2 regions of the Pedobacter sp. W3I1 genome follow, and region 2 is predicted to be linked to the other one. Evidence: riboswitches for the same ligand, from Rfam matches in the RefSeq annotation. Region 2 holds a riboswitch; the other holds the start of a gene.
What was found. A riboswitch is a leader RNA that binds a small molecule or an ion and turns the genes downstream of it on or off. The one in region 2 is predicted to bind cobalamin.

Region 1 (8,641 bases), 2.8 Mb from region 2:
TGTGCCAACTGTTGCGAAATTTCCTTGTAGCGGTCTAATTTCTTGAGGTTTTCTGGTGAAGAAACAATTAACATATACTGACTTCTGCCTTCTTCGGTTTTGCCAATATCAACCAGTTTAATGCGATCAGAGCTTGCCGCCAGTTTTTTAAAATAAGCTTCTGTTTGGGTATAATTGGCCAGTTGATAATCGTCACCGATATCAAAACCAAAATGAGATTTTGGCGTTGGCACTTCCTGGGCCAGTACTGCACAGCTATTTATCATTAAAAAAGCAATAAAAAGCCTTTTAAAGTAGATTTTTATCATAATAAGGTTTAGTTAGGTAATCAAATATAATAGAGAATAAGCTCCAAAAACGGCTTGCTGTAAATTTGTTACAAGTGATTCTATGAGCATACTATTAACCACAGATAAAAAGGATGCACACAGATATAAGTGTTTATGTACGCTCACCTAATTTATTATTTAATGCGGCGTTGAAATTTTCTAAGGCACTATGCTGGCTTGCTTTGAAAAAACGAACAGGTTATACCGAAGAACGTCGTCAATCCCAAGAGCAGGAAATCAAAAAAACAGATGCAGGACAGAACCCCTTAGCACACCCAAACCTTAACGCAGTGGTTTTGTGTTCAAATCTGCAAAAACATTCAATTAGCACCAACGAACAAAACAAAGTGCCGTTGTTTTTTTGATGAGGGAGAGGGCGTGTGGAGGCTCCTTGTTGGATTGACGAAGCGCTTTGGGTACTTTGGCGCTCCAAAGTACCATGCCTCCGCGGCATAGAGCGGAAAAATATTTACTATATATGTCCACATAGTCTCTAACTGATGAGCATTTGTATGGAGGTGGTAAAATCAATGCTTACAAAAATACCTTAATCTTTAAATCCTAATCCATACATTTGTCCTGATGTAAGTTCTTAACTTTATTTTTCATCAACCGATACAGGTTCCCGGAATACAACCGGGATTAATAGGGAATCGTGTGCAAATCACGAGCTGTCGCGCAACTGTAAATTCTGTCTTTTTGTTAAAAAGACAACGGTCTTATCATTCATGCCACTGTGCCGTTTACCGGGATGGGAAGGCGATAAGACCGGGAATAAGTCAGGAGACCTGCCTATATTGAATTGACGGTGCTTTCGCGTTATAAAGTAATTGGTCAGGTCTGATTGTACAACATAAAATTAACCATTTTATATGCTTGCTTTAAGCTTCTGGCTGATGAGTAGGTTGTTTGTGCCCAAACCTTTCCTTTTTTATTTCTAACAAAAAACATTATAAAATATTGCTTTAAGAGCTTTTAAACGATTTATTTACTTAATCTTTAAAAGAGATGCTAACGCAAAATCTGGGCTATCCGCGAATAGGTAGCCAAAGGGAATTAAAGAAAATCTGCGAAAATTACTGGGCAGATAAAACTGGGTACAAAAATGTACTTCAGGTGGGAAAAAACATTCGCCACGAAAACTGGAACCTTCAAAAAGAAGCTGGAATTGATGTTATTCCATCAAACGACTTTTCTTTTTATGATCATGTGCTCGATCATTCTTTAACTTTTGGGGCAATACCGAAAAGGTATAACGAAGTGATCCTGAAAAAAGGAAATTCTGAACTTGATCTCTATTTTGCCATGGCCAGGGGTTATCAAAAAGAAGGTCTGGATGTGGTAGCGATGGAAATGACCAAATGGTTCGATACCAATTATCATTACATTGTTCCTGAATTTTACAAAGATCAGCCGTTTAAACTTTTCTCCACCAAAATTATCGATGAGTTTTATGAGGCAAAACAATTGGGCATTGCGACTAAGCCTGTTTTAATTGGCCCGGTTTCTTACCTTTTATTGGGAAAAGAAAAAGAAGCTGGCTTTGAAAAGATCGATCTGATCAAAAATCTCCTTCCGGTTTATATCGAAATTTTATCCCGATTAGACGCTTTGGATGTAGAGTATGTTCAGTTTGATGAGCCATTTTTGACTTTAGACCTTACCGAAAAAGACAAAAAAGCTTACGAATATGCTTATAAAGAGATCAGAAAGGCTTTCCCAAGGTTAAAAATTGTTTTGGCTACCTATTTCGAAGGCCTGGGCAATAATTTAGCACTAACTACTTCACTCCCGGTAAATATTTTACATATCGACCTGGTACGTGCTGAAGGTCAATTAGCGGATGTTTTAGCTTTGTTAAAAGAAGATACCATCCTTTCGTTAGGTTTGGTAGACGGAAGAAACATCTGGAAAAATGATTTCGAGAAATCTGTTTCAATCATTAATCAAGTTGCAGAAAAAAGAGGCTTGGATAAAGTGTGGATCGCCCCATCTTGTTCCCTAATCCACTCACCGGTAGATTTAGACATTGAAACCAATGAACAAAATCTGTCGGCAGAAATTAAACAGTGGTTGGCTTATGCGAAACAAAAAATTGCGGAGATAGCTACCTTAAAAAAACTGATCACCAACGAAAGCCCTGCATCTACCCTGCAAAAACTTGAGGAAAATAAGATCGCGATTGCTAACCGTAAAGTTTCTAAAATCATCCACAATCCTGAAGTTAAACAACGTGTTTTAGGATTAAAAGAGCAGGATGCAGAACGTTTAAGTCCGTTTTCGAGCAGAAAAATCAAACAACAGGAGCTTAATCTGCCAAGTTATGCCACTACAACCATCGGATCATTTCCGCAAACGGCAGAAGTGAGAAGCTGGAGAGCAAAACTAAAAAACGGAACTTTTACCGTTGAAGAATATGACGATTTAATCGCCAAAGAAACTGCAAAAGCCGTAAACTGGCAGGAAGAAATCGATCTGGATGTTTTGGTTCATGGTGAATTTGAACGTAACGATATGGTTGAATACTTCGGTGAGCAGCTGGATGGTTTTGCTTTCTCTAAAAATGGTTGGGTGCAGAGTTATGGCTCGCGCTGTGTAAAACCCACCTATTATTTTTGGTGATGTTTCGCGCCCAAAACCCATGACCGTAAAGTGGACTGCCTATGCACAGTCGCTTACCTCAAAATACATGAAAGGTATGTTAACTGGTCCGGTAACGATTTTACAATGGTCGTTTGTACGTAATGATCAACCACGATCAGAAACCTGCACTCAAATTGCCCTGGCCATTCGGGATGAGGTTTGCGACCTGGAAAATGCAGGGATAAAAATCATCCAGATTGATGAGCCAGCCATTAGAGAGGGTTTACCATTGCGCAAAGCTGATTGGCAAAACTATTTGAACTGGGCCGTTAAAGCCTTTAAAATTTCGGCGAGCGGCGTGAAAGACGATACGCAGATCCACACGCACATGTGTTACTCGGAGTTTAACGATATCATCCAAAACATTGCCGATATGGATGCTGATGTAATCACTATTGAAACCTCACGTTCGCAGATGGAATTATTAGACGCTTTTGCAGATTTTAAATATCCAAATGAAATTGGCCCAGGTGTATACGATATTCACTCTCCAAGGGTTCCAAAGAGGGAAGAAATGGTTCAATTGCTCAAAAAAGCAAAAGCTGTTATTCCCTCCGGGCAACTCTGGGTAAACCCGGATTGTGGTTTAAAAACCCGCGGATGGGACGAAACCAAAAAGGCCTTAATAGAAATGGTTGAAGCCGCAAAAGAAATGCGTAAAACCGAAGAGGTACTTGCTGCAGATCTTCAGGTGAATTAATTCTATTTTGCCACTGAGAAACCAATACTATTAAGTTAAGAATTCGATTGTTGTCAGTCTGAGCTTGTCGAAGACCCTTATCGTGAAATAATTAAAAAGACTGTCCTTCGACAAGCTCAGGATGACATCTTTTTAGTTATTTCACCCCTTAATTGCATTACCAGAAATACTGAAAGCACATTTATTTTTGCGTTTCCAGTATCCATTTCTCATACGCAAACCTTTTACTTTGGCAACTTTCTACTAAAAATAACCAGAAAGTTGCCAAAGCTTTTTACAGCACCTATATTTAACCCATGACCCTAGAAGAAAGAATAGAAAATTCTAAAACCAGTATTTTTAAAGCCGTTTTCCCAAATACAACAAACCATTACGATACCCTTTTCGGCGGAACAGCCATGCATTTAATGGATGAGGTTGCTTTTATTACTGCAACCCGTTTTAGCCGTCAGATTATGGTTACCGTGAGCAGCGACAGGATAGATTTTAAAAAACCAATCCCAGCAGGCACTATCGTAGAGCTTATCGGCAAGGTAAACCATGTGGGCAATACCAGTTTAAAGGTTAATGTAGAAATTTATATCGAACAGATGTATGCCGAAGGAAGAGAATTGGCCGTACGCGGGGATTTTACTTTTGTGGCCATTGATGAAAATAAAAAGCCGGTTCAAGTGATTAAATAATTTATAAGCCTGTACCAAAAAGATGTAAAAATCATGAGCCCCAAATCATTAAATTTGATCATGGAACAGCAACTTTCAGAAGAAGACTTAAAAAATATTGCCAGGCAGTTGGGCTGTCCTGAAGGCGGGCACGGCATTAAAACAGGTGAGATGATGCATGCCAATAATATTGGTATGACTATTTCTGCAATTGAGGCATTAGATCTTCAAAACAATGAAACTGTTTTAGAAATCGGTCACGGTAACGGCGGGCATATTGCGCAGTTATTGTTACAAGCCGAAAATCTCCATTATTTTGGTGCTGATATTTCTGCAACTATTATTGCTGAAGCCAGGAAGATCAATCAGGATTTCATTACAGAAGGAAAGGTTCACTTCCAGCTAACAGATGGCATTACATTACCATTTGAGGATAATCGGTTTGATAAAATTTTTACGGTTAATACAATCTACTTTTGGACAAATCCAAGCGAACACTAAAACCTGACGGCACTTTGGCTATCTGTTTTGCTGATAAAAATTTCATGAAAAATCTCCCTTTTACTCCTTATGGCTTTACACTTTACGAAGTAGAAACCGTAAAAGAACTATTAGAAAAAGCGAGATTTGCCATTAAAAATACGTTTAAAAAACTAGAGCAGTTACAAAGTAAAACCGGCGAACAGATAGAAAGGGAATATTACATTGTAACGGCTAATGCATAAGAAACAACATTATAGTCCTCGTTTGTAACGAGGATTAGCGAGAATAGCGATTGTATCGCTAGTAGCACAACCACATTGCAAATGTGAATCTCATTCATCCTCGTTACAAACCATAGCCGTTAACTTAATTTTTAAAAGTAGATTTTAAGTTGGGAAATAGACAGGGCTTCGCCACTGTGCGAAGCAATTAGATTTTTCCCATATTTGTTTTTTTATTAGTTAAAAGGCGGTTAGTTCTTGGTGGAAGTACCGCCTTTTTCTATTTTAAAAATACCATTTTTTTTAACGATGTTCGATTTCTTAGGGAAAAAGTGCATTATTTCTATCGTCCGATATTATTTGCGAAAGTTCACTGAATGTTCTTTCCCCAGAGTTGGACCGCCTGCTGGATATTGATGAAGTACGTGCTACCGCACGCAGAACAGGTTTCATGAAACGGTCTTCGAAGCTTGCGCCCGAACATTTCCTGGAGTGCCTGATGTTCGCTGATCTGGAACATGGGCAGCTCAGTATTCAGGATTCCTGCGATGACATGGTGATACACAACGGTATCCGCGTGAGCAAGGTTGCACTGCATAAACGCTTTAACCAGAGCAGTGTGGAGTTTGTCCAGGCTGTTCTTTCCGATCAGATGCTGACCAGGATGGATTTTGCTGACGCCAGGGACTGGTCAGCCTTTTCAGCTGTTATCATCGCTGACTCCTGTAAATTCCATCTTCCAAAGGGGTTTTCGGAAGCCTATCCGCCTATGGGCCGTTTTGCAGCAGGGAATTCACTTATGAATATCCAGTATGCCTTTGACATTAAGAGCGGCTGCTGGAAAACACTTGATTTCACACGGGCAACAGAGAACGACCAAAGATATTCGGGCGCACACATTGACCGTATAGGCAAGGGTGAGCTACACATCAGAGACCTGGGGTATGTTACCCAGAGCTATCTGTTAGGAATTGCCAGGCGGCAGGCTTATTTCTTAAACAGGCTACATCCCTCCTGTAGACCCGTGGAAACAGAAACGGGACAATATATCGACTGGGCAAAAAAATACCAGGCTATGGCTGCTGTAGGACAGAATATAAGTGAGGTCTGCGTAACCATTGGTAAAGGAGATGAAACTGTGGAATGTAGGTTGGTAGCTGTACCTGTACCTCGGGCAGTATGGGAAGAACGGATCAGAAAAGCGAACGTCCAGGCAAAAAGACAGGGTTATGCCCTAACCGATGAATACAAAAACAGGGCAAGGTTCAGTCTGTTCATAACCAATGCAGGAAAAGACAGGCTCGGAACCGAAATGGTGGCCGAGCTATACCGGCTGAGATGGCAGATAGAACTTATGTTCAAGAGCTGGAAATCACTTTTCGGGATCCATAAAGTAAAAGCAGTGAAGAAAGCCCGTCTTGAATGTCAGCTTCTTGCTAAATTGCTCAGGATAGTAGTAAACTGGAAAATATACAAGTGTATCGATTCAATAGCTACCCAAAAGTTTAAAAATCGATCCTGCTCGACATGGAAAGTCTTCAAGCACCTCAGGGTAATCGCACAAGTCATCAGGAAGATGGCAAGAAAAGAAATTAGTGCCCTAAAATGGTATGATCAATACATATACCCAATAATTCAATCACTCTTATTAGAACCTAAAAAAGGAAAAAAAGCAGCATTCCAAATACTAAACGAGATATTCAAAGCTTAGGTTAACGGCTATGGTTACAAACGAGGACGATAGATAAAGTCAATTTTAATACAAAATCAAATACAGATAAGCATAAACCACGGGGGCGGCCAATAACAACCCATCAAAACGATCTAACAAACCACCATGCCCCGGTAATAAACCACCACTATCTTTCGTATCCAAGCTTCGTTTAAGCATCGATTCTACTAAATCGCCCAATGTACCAAAGCTTGCAATTAATATGGCCATACCGATCCAAACCCAGGCTGGACTTTCGGTAAACAGAAAAGATAAACCAAAAGCGACCAAAACACTGGTGAGCATGCCTCCGAAAAAGCCTTCCCAGCTTTTCTTTGGCGAGTGGCGCTCGAACAATTTACGTTTACCGTATTTTACTCCAAAAAGATAAGCACCAGTATCGTTTGCCCAAAGCATCAGTAAAAATGCCAAAGGAAGATGAAAGTTATATTCATTCCAATTTTTCAAAAAACCCAGGGCATGAAAAAAGCAGAAAGGAATGGTTACATAAACAAAACCAACAAAAGTGTAGGAGATGTTGGCGAATGGAATCTTGTTTTTTTTATACAGCTCAGTAATAAAAACCGAAAAAATTAGCGGGATACAAAGCAACAGGTATTTAACATCGTATTTGAGGTAGTGTAAACCTGCAGCCATCAAAAATATTAGTGAGCCAGCTACCAAACCAATATTTCGGTGCGGCCTGATGCCAGAGTTTTTAATCAGCTTGTAAAATTCAAACAAAGCCAAAACACTTAAAACGAGATAAAATATAGTAAAGGTGTAACTCCCCAGTAGGATAGAGCCAAGCATTACTATGGTAAAAAAGAAAGCGGTTATTGCCCTGGTTTTCATTTTAGGTAAGAGGTAAAGGGGTTAAGGTTTAAGGTCATTATCACTATTCAATTTCGTTTTCAACGATGTATTCTATGGCTTTATCAAAATCTACCTTATTCACCAAAACATTTATTTCGCCAATATTATATGCCGAGAGCTGTTTATTTATCGTTACTGCCGGAATTCCGGCTTCTGTTAATCCCTGTTTTAATACCTCGGCCGCAAAGGCATCGCTGGTGGTATATACTTTAACCCAATTTTCGCTCACGTGTTGCGTTATCTTTAAAAATTTTGAACAAAGCTATGGTAATTATTGCACTAATTAAATAGCCATACCATGGAAAACCGATCGGTTCATCAGCTTTATCAAGTGGCATATGGTGTTTTTGCATATAAAAAGCAGCACAAACCGCATAGGCATTGTTTATAAAGTGCGCCAGCATGGCATACCAGATGCTTCCACTAAAATAATACAGGTAGCCAAAACCCGCACCCAATAACATCCGTGGCACGAAACCATAAAACTGCACATGGATGGCACTGAAAATTATGGCCGATAACCAAATAGCTAGATGTGGATTGTTAAAAGCCCTGTTTAACGATCGCTGCACACCTCCACGGAACATTAATTCTTCGCCAATTGCAGGTAAAACCGCAATCATAACGAGGTTTACAATGAAATCGAAGTTGCTGCGTACAGTAATTAATTGAATGGTTATTTTCATTGCAATAGCTTCCTTTTCCTTCATCCACTGTTCTATCTTATGCAAAAAATCAGGTAAAACCATTTTCTGGTTCCATATCACAGTCCATTCCATAAATGGCATGCTCAATATCATAATAGCAAAAACAAGCACAACTAATAAGAATTTTGGTTGCCTGAACAGATAAAATTCCGCTACTTTTTTCCTTTCTGTTAAGGCCAGGGCGATTGGAGGTAAAATAAATGTTCCGATCGAACTTAATATTTGTATCACTTTAAAACCACCAATATATTTAGGATCACCTGCTAAAAGCATGTCCAAATTACTTATTATTCCTAAGCCATACATCAT
Region 2 (8,641 bases):
CAATATCTGGAGGTAATTGATCAATTAAATCATGGCTAATTACTTTTCCACAGAAATTTTCGAGATTTTCCTGTGTGCAAACAATGATGGTTTTATAGTTCAGATTCAAAAATTCATCGATCAAATCTTTAGTGTTTTTTTTCCAAAGCGGGAAAATAGCCTTGAGACCAATTTCGGCCAATTTGTTCTCCCGATAGCTACGTAAGTCCGCTAAAAAAATATCGCCAAAAATAGAATGGGTAATGCCCTCCTCTTTAAATTTAGAAAGATGCTTCTTCATCGTACTATCGTAGGTTTCCATATCGGGCATTTCGCCCAAGCGAATCTGATACAGTGGAATACCAATACTTTCGGCCTGTTTGACCAGCAAAGCTTCTCTAACACCATGCATTGAAACACGATTGTATTTTTCGGTAACTGTAGTAATCAGGTATCGGATTTCGATAGTAGGATCTTGTAAAACATAATGCAAAGCCAATGTACTGTCTTTACCACCACTCCAATTAAAAATGCAAATCTTTTTATCTGGCATTGGTCAGGATTTCTTTTAACACTGCAACGCCTTCTACAGCATTTTTTTCAATGCTGATTACATTTTTATAACGTTTTACATCGGGTGTTTTAGGATCAATAATGTATTTATCAACAAAGGAAGGGACAAAATCGATTAAACCTGCAGCGGGATAAACAGCTAATGATGTCCCGATGAGTACAAACAAATCGGCCTGTTTGCAGAGTTTAGCCGCTACTTCGATCATAGGTACCGCTTCGCCAAACCATACCACATGTGGACGAAGTTGAGAACCCAGCTCGCAAAGCTCGCCCATTTTAATTTCTGAACCTGCAATGGGATAGGTTAAGTTCGATTTTCTGTCAGATTGAGACCTGGTAATTACGCCATGTAGATGCGTTACTTTGGTAGAACCTGCCCTTTCATGCAAATCATCAATGTTTTGGGTAATAATCTCAACATCAAAATCTTTTTCCATTTCAGCCAGTAATTGGTGAGCCAGATTGGGTTTTGCAGCTAAAACCTGTCTTCTTCTTTCGTTATAAAACTCTTGTACCAATTCAGGGTTTCTTTCCCAGGCTTCGGGGGTAGCTACATCGTAAACATTATAGCCCTCCCATAATCCATCAGCATCCCTAAACGTTTTTAACCCACTTTCGGCACTAATTCCTGCTCCTGTTAAAACAACTAATTTCATAATTATGATTACGCAGATTTAAATGATTATACTGATTTTAGTGATTTAACAGACTGGCTGTGGCTGATGAATTTCTTGGCTATGTTTTCGCCTGCCTTAAATATCTCCGGGTGGAACATGCAGGCTAAAGCTTCTATACCTTCAACCAAAGTACCTACACTCGGTTGAGTGAACATATCAAAATCAGCAATATAAACCTGGTTGTTTTTAACGGCCTCCAGGTTTTTCCAGCCTGGTTTTGAAGTTAACAGCTCCATTTCTTCCATGCTTCTTTTCATATCAAAACCACATGGGGCAATAACTAAAACCTCTGGGTTATATTTCAGAATTTTATCCCATTGGGTTACGATAGAGTCTCCACCTGGATTAGACAACATATCAACCCCACCAGCAGCAGCAATCTGAAAAGGAATCCAATGTCCGCAATTATAGATGGGTTCGATCCACTCCATCAGCATGATCCTTTTTAACGGTGCGCGGTTTGCTCTAAGTTGATCTAAAATATGATCTGTTTTCTTTTGCAGACCTGCAAGGTAATTTAAAGCTACTTCTTCCTTTCCCAAAGCCCTGGCAATGGTAATGGCACATTCAAAAACATCCTGTAAGTTATTTGGCGATAAAGGAACAAGTGCAGGCTGTTTGCTAAGCTTCATTACAGCGGTTTCGGTACATACGGTATCGATATTACAAACCTCGCAGATATCTTGTGTAAAAACCACATCAGGCGCGATGCTTTCCAGTAGCGCATCATCTACCCAATACAAACTTTTGCCTTGTGCTTTTGATGCTGAAAAGATCCGGTCGATTTCGATACTCGAATAGTTTTTACCTTCTAATATGCATCTTACAACTTTTGGCTGATCTGCCGCCTCTTTAGGACATTCGAATGTAACCCCATGCAGGTATTCTTGCAGGCCCATATCGTAAATCATTTTTGTAGCAGCAGGTAAAAAGGAAACAACTTTCATATCTATATTTTTAAATCATCCTGAACTTGTTTTAGGATCTATTATTCTTAACGCCAGATATCCTAAGGTAAACCAGAACGTCTTATTAGATGCTGAAATAAATTCAGCATGACGAGGAGTCTAAGTTAAAAAAAATCCTCTTTTGAATCGAATCAAAAGAGGATTTCTATGTTGTTTTCAGCTATTTGGTATTATACCAAACAATGGATATCTACAACTCTTGTGTCTGCAGTTTTAATACCGGATATTTTGCTTTTAAGATTTCGAAAGCTCCGAAAAGTAATGCACCGTAAATCACTGTTCCTTCTAAGAATCTAATCTCGAATGGAATAGCATTAATTAAACAATCTATAAAACCATTAAAGTTTTGTGTATAAAGTGGATTATTATACCATGAACCAATATCACTTATAATCCAATGGATGAACACAATTACAATTGTAGATAGTAATAAGCTGGCTACATTTACTTTTTTTAATAAAAAACGACCGGCTAAAACCATTAATGCAATTGCCAGGTATGTCCAAAGTTCTTGAACTAAAAACATACCTACATACTTTTTATAAATGGTTGTATAAAGTACTAAATCGCTTAAAAACAAACTCAATAGCGGAAAAGCAAATGCTTTTAGATGATCTTTAAAATAGGCTCCTCCAAATAAAGCTACCGCTCCTATTGATGAAAAATTGGCAAACTTTAATTCATCAGAGTTGAATGTTACCAACAAACGTAAAGCCGTTATCGCCAATATCATTAACAACAAAATTAATGTACGTGGATTAAATTTTAAATGAGACATGCTATTTCTGGTTAATGTTTAAGCAAAGTTAAATTTTTATTAGCGGATATTAAAACTTACACCTGTATTAAAGTTGAAGCCAGGTGTATTGTAGCCAATAATTTCACTGTATTTTTCGTTCAGAATGTTTTTGGCATCAAAAAATATCTTTACGCGTTTCTTCGCCAATGCATACTCTGCATAAGCACTTAACAGTTTATATGATGGTAAAAGCTCATCAATAGATTTAGTGGTGAAGTAAGTATCGTAACGGTTTCCAAAATAACGGAAATTAGCGCTAATGTATAAATTACTTGTAGCCTGAGCACCTGCATTAATGCCAAAAGTATGCTTCGGTCTGCGGATTAAATAATTGGTAGTCCCTGTATTTCCTTCTACAAAAGCATAATAACCGTTAATGTTAAACACGCTAAACTTTACTGCAGGTTCTACTTCAAAGCCTTTAAATTTTTGGCTTGCCTGGTTAATGTAACCAGTAGTGTATACAATGGCATCAGTTAAATCACGTTTGAAACCTGCGATGCGTAAAGTGAAGGCCTCATCAGCAAGATTCAAGTTTACACCAGCCTCATAATTTTGAGATTTTTCTGGTTTCAGATCCAGATTGGCACCATATTGCCCAAACAACATATTCAGTGTTGGAATTTTAAATGCGGTAGATACTGTTCCAAATAATTTTACTTCTTTAATAATGTTGATGCTTGGGGTAATAGAGTAAGTATAGTTTTCTCCATATTGATCATGTTTATTGTAACGTCCACCTACTTCCAGATTAAAAATGCTTAAATCATGTAAAAACAATGATCCATAAGCGGCGAAAATATTGGTTGTTGGGCTTTTGGTATCAGTAACCAATTTCATTTTTCTGTTGTCAATACCTACCAGTAAATCTAATTTATCACCTAATTTCTGGTTGTAAAATAAATCAACCACATTCAGTTTACCAAAGTTTAAGAATTTACTTTCGAAACCTGCATAACTCGAATTTACATTGTTTGAGTTGCTCTCGTGGCTGTAATTAAGCGTTATTTTACCAGTATTGAATTTATACTCGGAATTGAAACCTGCACTAAATTGTTTTAAAACAGAATTGTTGGTCGGTAAGCCATCGCTAAATGCACCTTCATCTATTTTATAATCGCCATAGAAGTAACGTAAAAATGGGTTAACAGAGAAATTTTTGTCGAGTTTAATTCCGAAATTAGCATTTAAACCATCGGTTTTAAAGCCGTCTTTATCAAAGATGGCTGCACTTCCAACTGGTGCAACGGCTTCAGAAATCCCATCAGTTTTTAAATGCGTGTAGTTAATATTGTAAGAAAAACCTTCTACGCCACCATTTAAACCGATAGTTCCTTTGTAAGTTTCAAAGCTGCCCGCACTGGCTACACCATAAATGGTATTTCCTTTAGGTCCACCCTTTTTAGTTACGATGTTGATTACACCTGCAACAGCATCCGATCCGTAAATAGTCGACTGGCCACCTCTTAAAATCTCAATATGATCGATCTGATCGATTGAGAACAGACGTAAATCAAATGTACCACTAATACTTGAAGGGTCATTCTGGATAATCCCATCAACCAATACTAAAGTATAACCACTTCCCGATCCTCTAAAAAAGATACTTTTGTCTTTTCCCTGGTTGCTGTTTCCTCCGCTGATGATGATACCAGCCTGTTCGTTTAATAAATCCGGTAATGATTTGCCGTTACTGCGTTCGAGTACTTCGCGACTGATAATGCTGACCACTTTACCTGTTTGCGATTGTTTCTGATCGTTTTTTGTCGCAGAAATTACAACATCTTTAAGCTGTAAACTGTCTTGATTTTGAGCATTAGCCACCTGGCTAATCATTAACTGCGCTAGCCCTAGACTGGCTACAGTTAGCATTCTTTTTTTGTTCATTTGATTGTGGTTTTGCCCACAGCCAACAGATTAGGAAAGGAAATGAAAATACGAAAAACGTTATGTATCTCAATCCTAGCTTCAATCCCCGAAAGCTATGAAATTAAATGCTGAAGGCAGGTCTTCTGACTTACTCCCGGGTTTCCGGCCTTCCCATGCCGAACGAGTCGGAACAGTGGCAGATTGATTGGAAATCCGTTAAGGAGCTTACAGCTGCGGGACAGTTACAGATTTACACTGTATTCCCTTTTAATTCCGGGTGTAAAGCCGGAAACCAAAAGCGCTGCAAAAGTAACAAAATTAAACAACATGTAAAATGGATGATGGAAAATGGTGATTTTAATAGAAAAGGCTAAATTAGGAATCAAATTTTTACTCATGAAAAGGATTTTAATTATTGCATTTTCGTTAATCGGCATATCTGCTATGGCACAAAAAACCGATACTGTTTTTCTGAAGAAAATGATGGAAAGCAAACCCGAACTTTTTTCTTCGGTGCTCCATCATCCACATAAAAACGAAATACAAATTCTATATACCCAGGTTAACCGTGATGTAAAGAATAGACCTGCTTTTAAAACGTTTAGCTATAATTTAGATCCGCACCATTATTTTTATCCCGCCAGTACGGTTAAACTTGCTGCGGTGATTTTTGCCCTGGAAAAGGTAAACCGGTTAAAAAACACTGGTTTAACAGCCAAAAGCACCATGATTACTGATAGCGCCTATAAAGGACAAACCAAAGTTTTAAAAGATACAAGTGCTAAAAACGGGCTTCCATCAATAGAACATTATGTTAAAAAGATTTTGCTTACCAGCGATAACGATGCTTTTAACCGTTTATTCGAATTTATTAGCCGGGCAGAAATTAATGAAAAACTGAAAGCAAACGGATTAAACGATAGCCGTATTTTAAACCGCCTGGCCATTGGCGATGCCGGCGAATCTGCCAAACATACCAATCCCATTAAGTTTTATAATGGAGATCATTTGGTGTATGATCAAGCAGCGCAGTACGATCCAAAAGAATATGAATTGAAATTGACGAATCTGGTAATGGGCACCGGATATATGGATAGTACAAACAAGTTAGTAAACAAGCCTTTCAGCTTAGCAGGCAAAAATGCCTTCGCCATTAACGACCAACAAAAGCTCATGCAGAAATTAATTTTTCCTGAGGCTTTCCCAGTGAAAGAACAGTTTAATCTTACACCAGAAGATTATAAGCTTATTTACACTTATATGAGTAAATACCCTACTGAAAGCGATTTTCCCAAATACGATCCAAAAGAATTTTGGACAACCTACGCAAAGATGCTGTATTATGGAAGAGAACAGGTAACACCAGATCCAAATATTAGAATCTTTAATAAATATGGCGATAGCTATGGCTACATCATCGATAATTCTTATTTCGTTGATTTTAAAAATGGAATTGAATATTTCTTAACGGCGGTAGTACAGAGCAACGAGGATGGCATATTTAACGATAATAAGTACGAATACGAAACGGTTTGTTTTCCTTTTATGAAAAACCTGGGACGTGCCATTTATGAGCTCGAATTAAAAAGAGCTAAAAAGCAAAAGCCCGATTTACGTAAGTTCAAACTGGATTATGTTTATTAAAACCTTTCGCATCTTTTAAGGTTTATAGCGGATAAATTGTATAAAAAACTATACATTAACTAAAAAATAATATATTCGCATTTCAAAACTAAAGAATACATCTCTAATGGCTAAATTATTAATAATTGACGATGAGCGTGCGATAAGGAGTACTTTACGCGAAATTCTGGAGTACGAAAATTACGATGTTGAAGATATCGATAACGGTATTGATGGCCTCGAAATGATCAAAAAAGGAAATTTCGATCTGGTACTTTGCGATATCAAGATGAATAAGATGGATGGTATGGAAGTGCTCGAACAGGCACAGCTCATTAAACCCGATTTGCCATTCATTATGATATCCGGTCATGGAACAGTTGAAACTGCCATTGAAGCCAGTAAAAAAGGAGCTTTCGATTTTATTTCGAAACCACCTGATTTAAACCGTTTATTAATCACGGTCCGTAATGGTTTAGACCGTGGAAATTTAGTTACCGAAACCAAGGTTTTAAAACGTAAGGCAAGTAAAACCCGTGAAATTCTAGGCGAATCGGAAAGCATTTCTAAAATTAAGGAAACCATTGAGCGTGTTGCGCCTACCGAGGCCCGCGTATTAATTACTGGTGCAAATGGTAGTGGTAAAGAATTGGTAGCCCGTTGGTTACATGAGAAATCGAATCGGGCAGATAGTCCTTTAATTGAAGTAAACTGTGCGGCTATTCCATCCGAACTAATAGAAAGTGAATTGTTTGGTCACGAGAAAGGTTCTTTTACCTCTGCTGTTAAACAACGTATCGGTAAGTTTGAACTGGCTAATGGCGGAACTTTATTTTTGGATGAGATTGGTGATATGAGCCTCTCTGCCCAGGCAAAAGTTTTACGTGCTTTGCAGGAGCATAAAATTTCGCGTGTGGGTGGCGAAAAGGAAATTGAAGTAAATGTTCGCGTTTTAGCAGCAACCAATAAAGATTTATTGAAAGAAATCGAAGATGGTAACTTCCGTATGGATTTGTACCACCGCTTAAACGTAATCAATATCCATGTTCCACATTTAACAGAGCGTATTGATGATATTCCTGTTATTGCGCAAAACTTTTTAGAAAATATTTGTAGCGACTATGGAATGCCTGTGAAGAAAATAAACGAAGCAGGTATGGCTGCTTTAAAGGCCTTACCGTGGACAGGTAACGTACGTGAATTACATAACATGATTGAGCGTTTGATTATTTTGAGCGACAAGGTTATTACCGAAAATGATGTGCGCGCTTTTGCCAATCCTGGTGGTGGTACAAACATTGGTGCCGCAACCAGTGCACAGATTGCGGGTGCTGGCGGTTCGAGTCTGGCTTTTTCTTTCGATTCTTTTAATAATTTTCAGGATTATAAAGATCACGCAGAACGTGAATTCATCAAATTCAAATTGGAGAAAAACAACTGGAATGTATCAAAAACAGCTGATGAAATTGATATCCAAAGAAGTCACTTATATAGTAAAATTGAGAAGTTTGGATTAAAGAGAGCTGAGTAAGGTGAAAAGTTTTAAGGTTGGAATGTTTTAAAGTTGGAAGGTTTTCCGCTCAACATTCCAACTTTTAGAGATTCCAATAGATAAATCGTCATGTCGACTGAAGCGCAGCGGAATGGAGATATCTATTAATAATATCTATGAAAGATTTCTCCACTACGGTCGAAATGACGTTCCCGTAGGATTTAGGGTTACCCCATATAATCATTCTGTCTCATCAGCAATGCCCTGTATTTATTAAAAATCGCCGTTTTAGAAACGAAGCCTAGATATTGATTTTGCGCAGTTAACACCGGTAAAATCCATACATTATCCTGCTCCATTTTCTCTAATACCATTTTCAGATCATCATTTTCAGTAATGGCATTTGGTGCAGGTTGTACCAAATAAGAAGCTTGCAAATTTTCCTTATCAGGATGATTAATCATTTCGTTAAAAAGCTCTTCTATGTAAATTATGCCTTTAAAATCGCCCATTTCATCCGTAACAGCACATATATTTTTACGCGATTGCAAAATTTCATTCATCTTAACCGAAATATGATCATTCATGTTTAATCGAGGATAGGTTTTCTCAATCAGGTATTTCAGCTTCATCTGGTTTAAAACAGTCGTATCTTTATCAT

Region 1: linked by a shared signal. The riboswitch ahead of metE (5-methyltetrahydropteroyltriglutamate--homocysteine S-methyltransferase) and the one ahead of QF042_RS12980 (TonB-dependent siderophore receptor) in region 2 are both predicted to bind cobalamin.

What each region holds. Positions count from the first base shown of each region.
Region 1 covers NZ_JAUSXN010000001.1:357,789-366,429, reverse strand. Annotated here, with positions in the region: gene QF042_RS01575 (M14 metallopeptidase family protein) at 1-308, opposite strand, end outside; gene QF042_RS01570 (hypothetical protein) at 422-694, shown strand; cobalamin riboswitch at 932-1,140, shown strand; gene metE (5-methyltetrahydropteroyltriglutamate--homocysteine S-methyltransferase) at 1,338-2,951, shown strand; gene QF042_RS26305 (hypothetical protein) at 2,971-3,672, shown strand; gene QF042_RS01560 (acyl-CoA thioesterase) at 3,969-4,355, shown strand; gene QF042_RS01555 (class I SAM-dependent methyltransferase) at 4,416-4,835, shown strand; gene QF042_RS01550 (hypothetical protein) at 4,880-5,059, shown strand; gene QF042_RS01545 (IS4 family transposase) at 5,433-6,749, shown strand; gene QF042_RS01540 (phosphatidate cytidylyltransferase) at 6,795-7,604, opposite strand; gene QF042_RS01535 (putative signal transducing protein) at 7,648-7,854, opposite strand; gene QF042_RS01530 (CPBP family intramembrane glutamic endopeptidase) at 7,835-8,641, opposite strand, start outside.
Region 2 covers NZ_JAUSXN010000001.1:3,113,685-3,122,325, reverse strand. Annotated here, with positions in the region: gene QF042_RS13000 (diphthine--ammonia ligase) at 1-532, opposite strand, end outside; gene QF042_RS12995 (Sir2 family NAD-dependent protein deacetylase) at 522-1,208, opposite strand; gene QF042_RS12990 (ABC transporter substrate-binding protein) at 1,235-2,176, opposite strand; gene QF042_RS12985 (DUF6580 family putative transport protein) at 2,388-2,975, opposite strand; gene QF042_RS12980 (TonB-dependent siderophore receptor) at 3,015-4,883, opposite strand; cobalamin riboswitch at 4,981-5,177, opposite strand; gene QF042_RS12975 (serine hydrolase) at 5,262-6,509, shown strand; gene QF042_RS12970 (sigma-54 dependent transcriptional regulator) at 6,616-8,019, shown strand; gene QF042_RS12965 (chloride channel protein) at 8,208-8,641, opposite strand, start outside.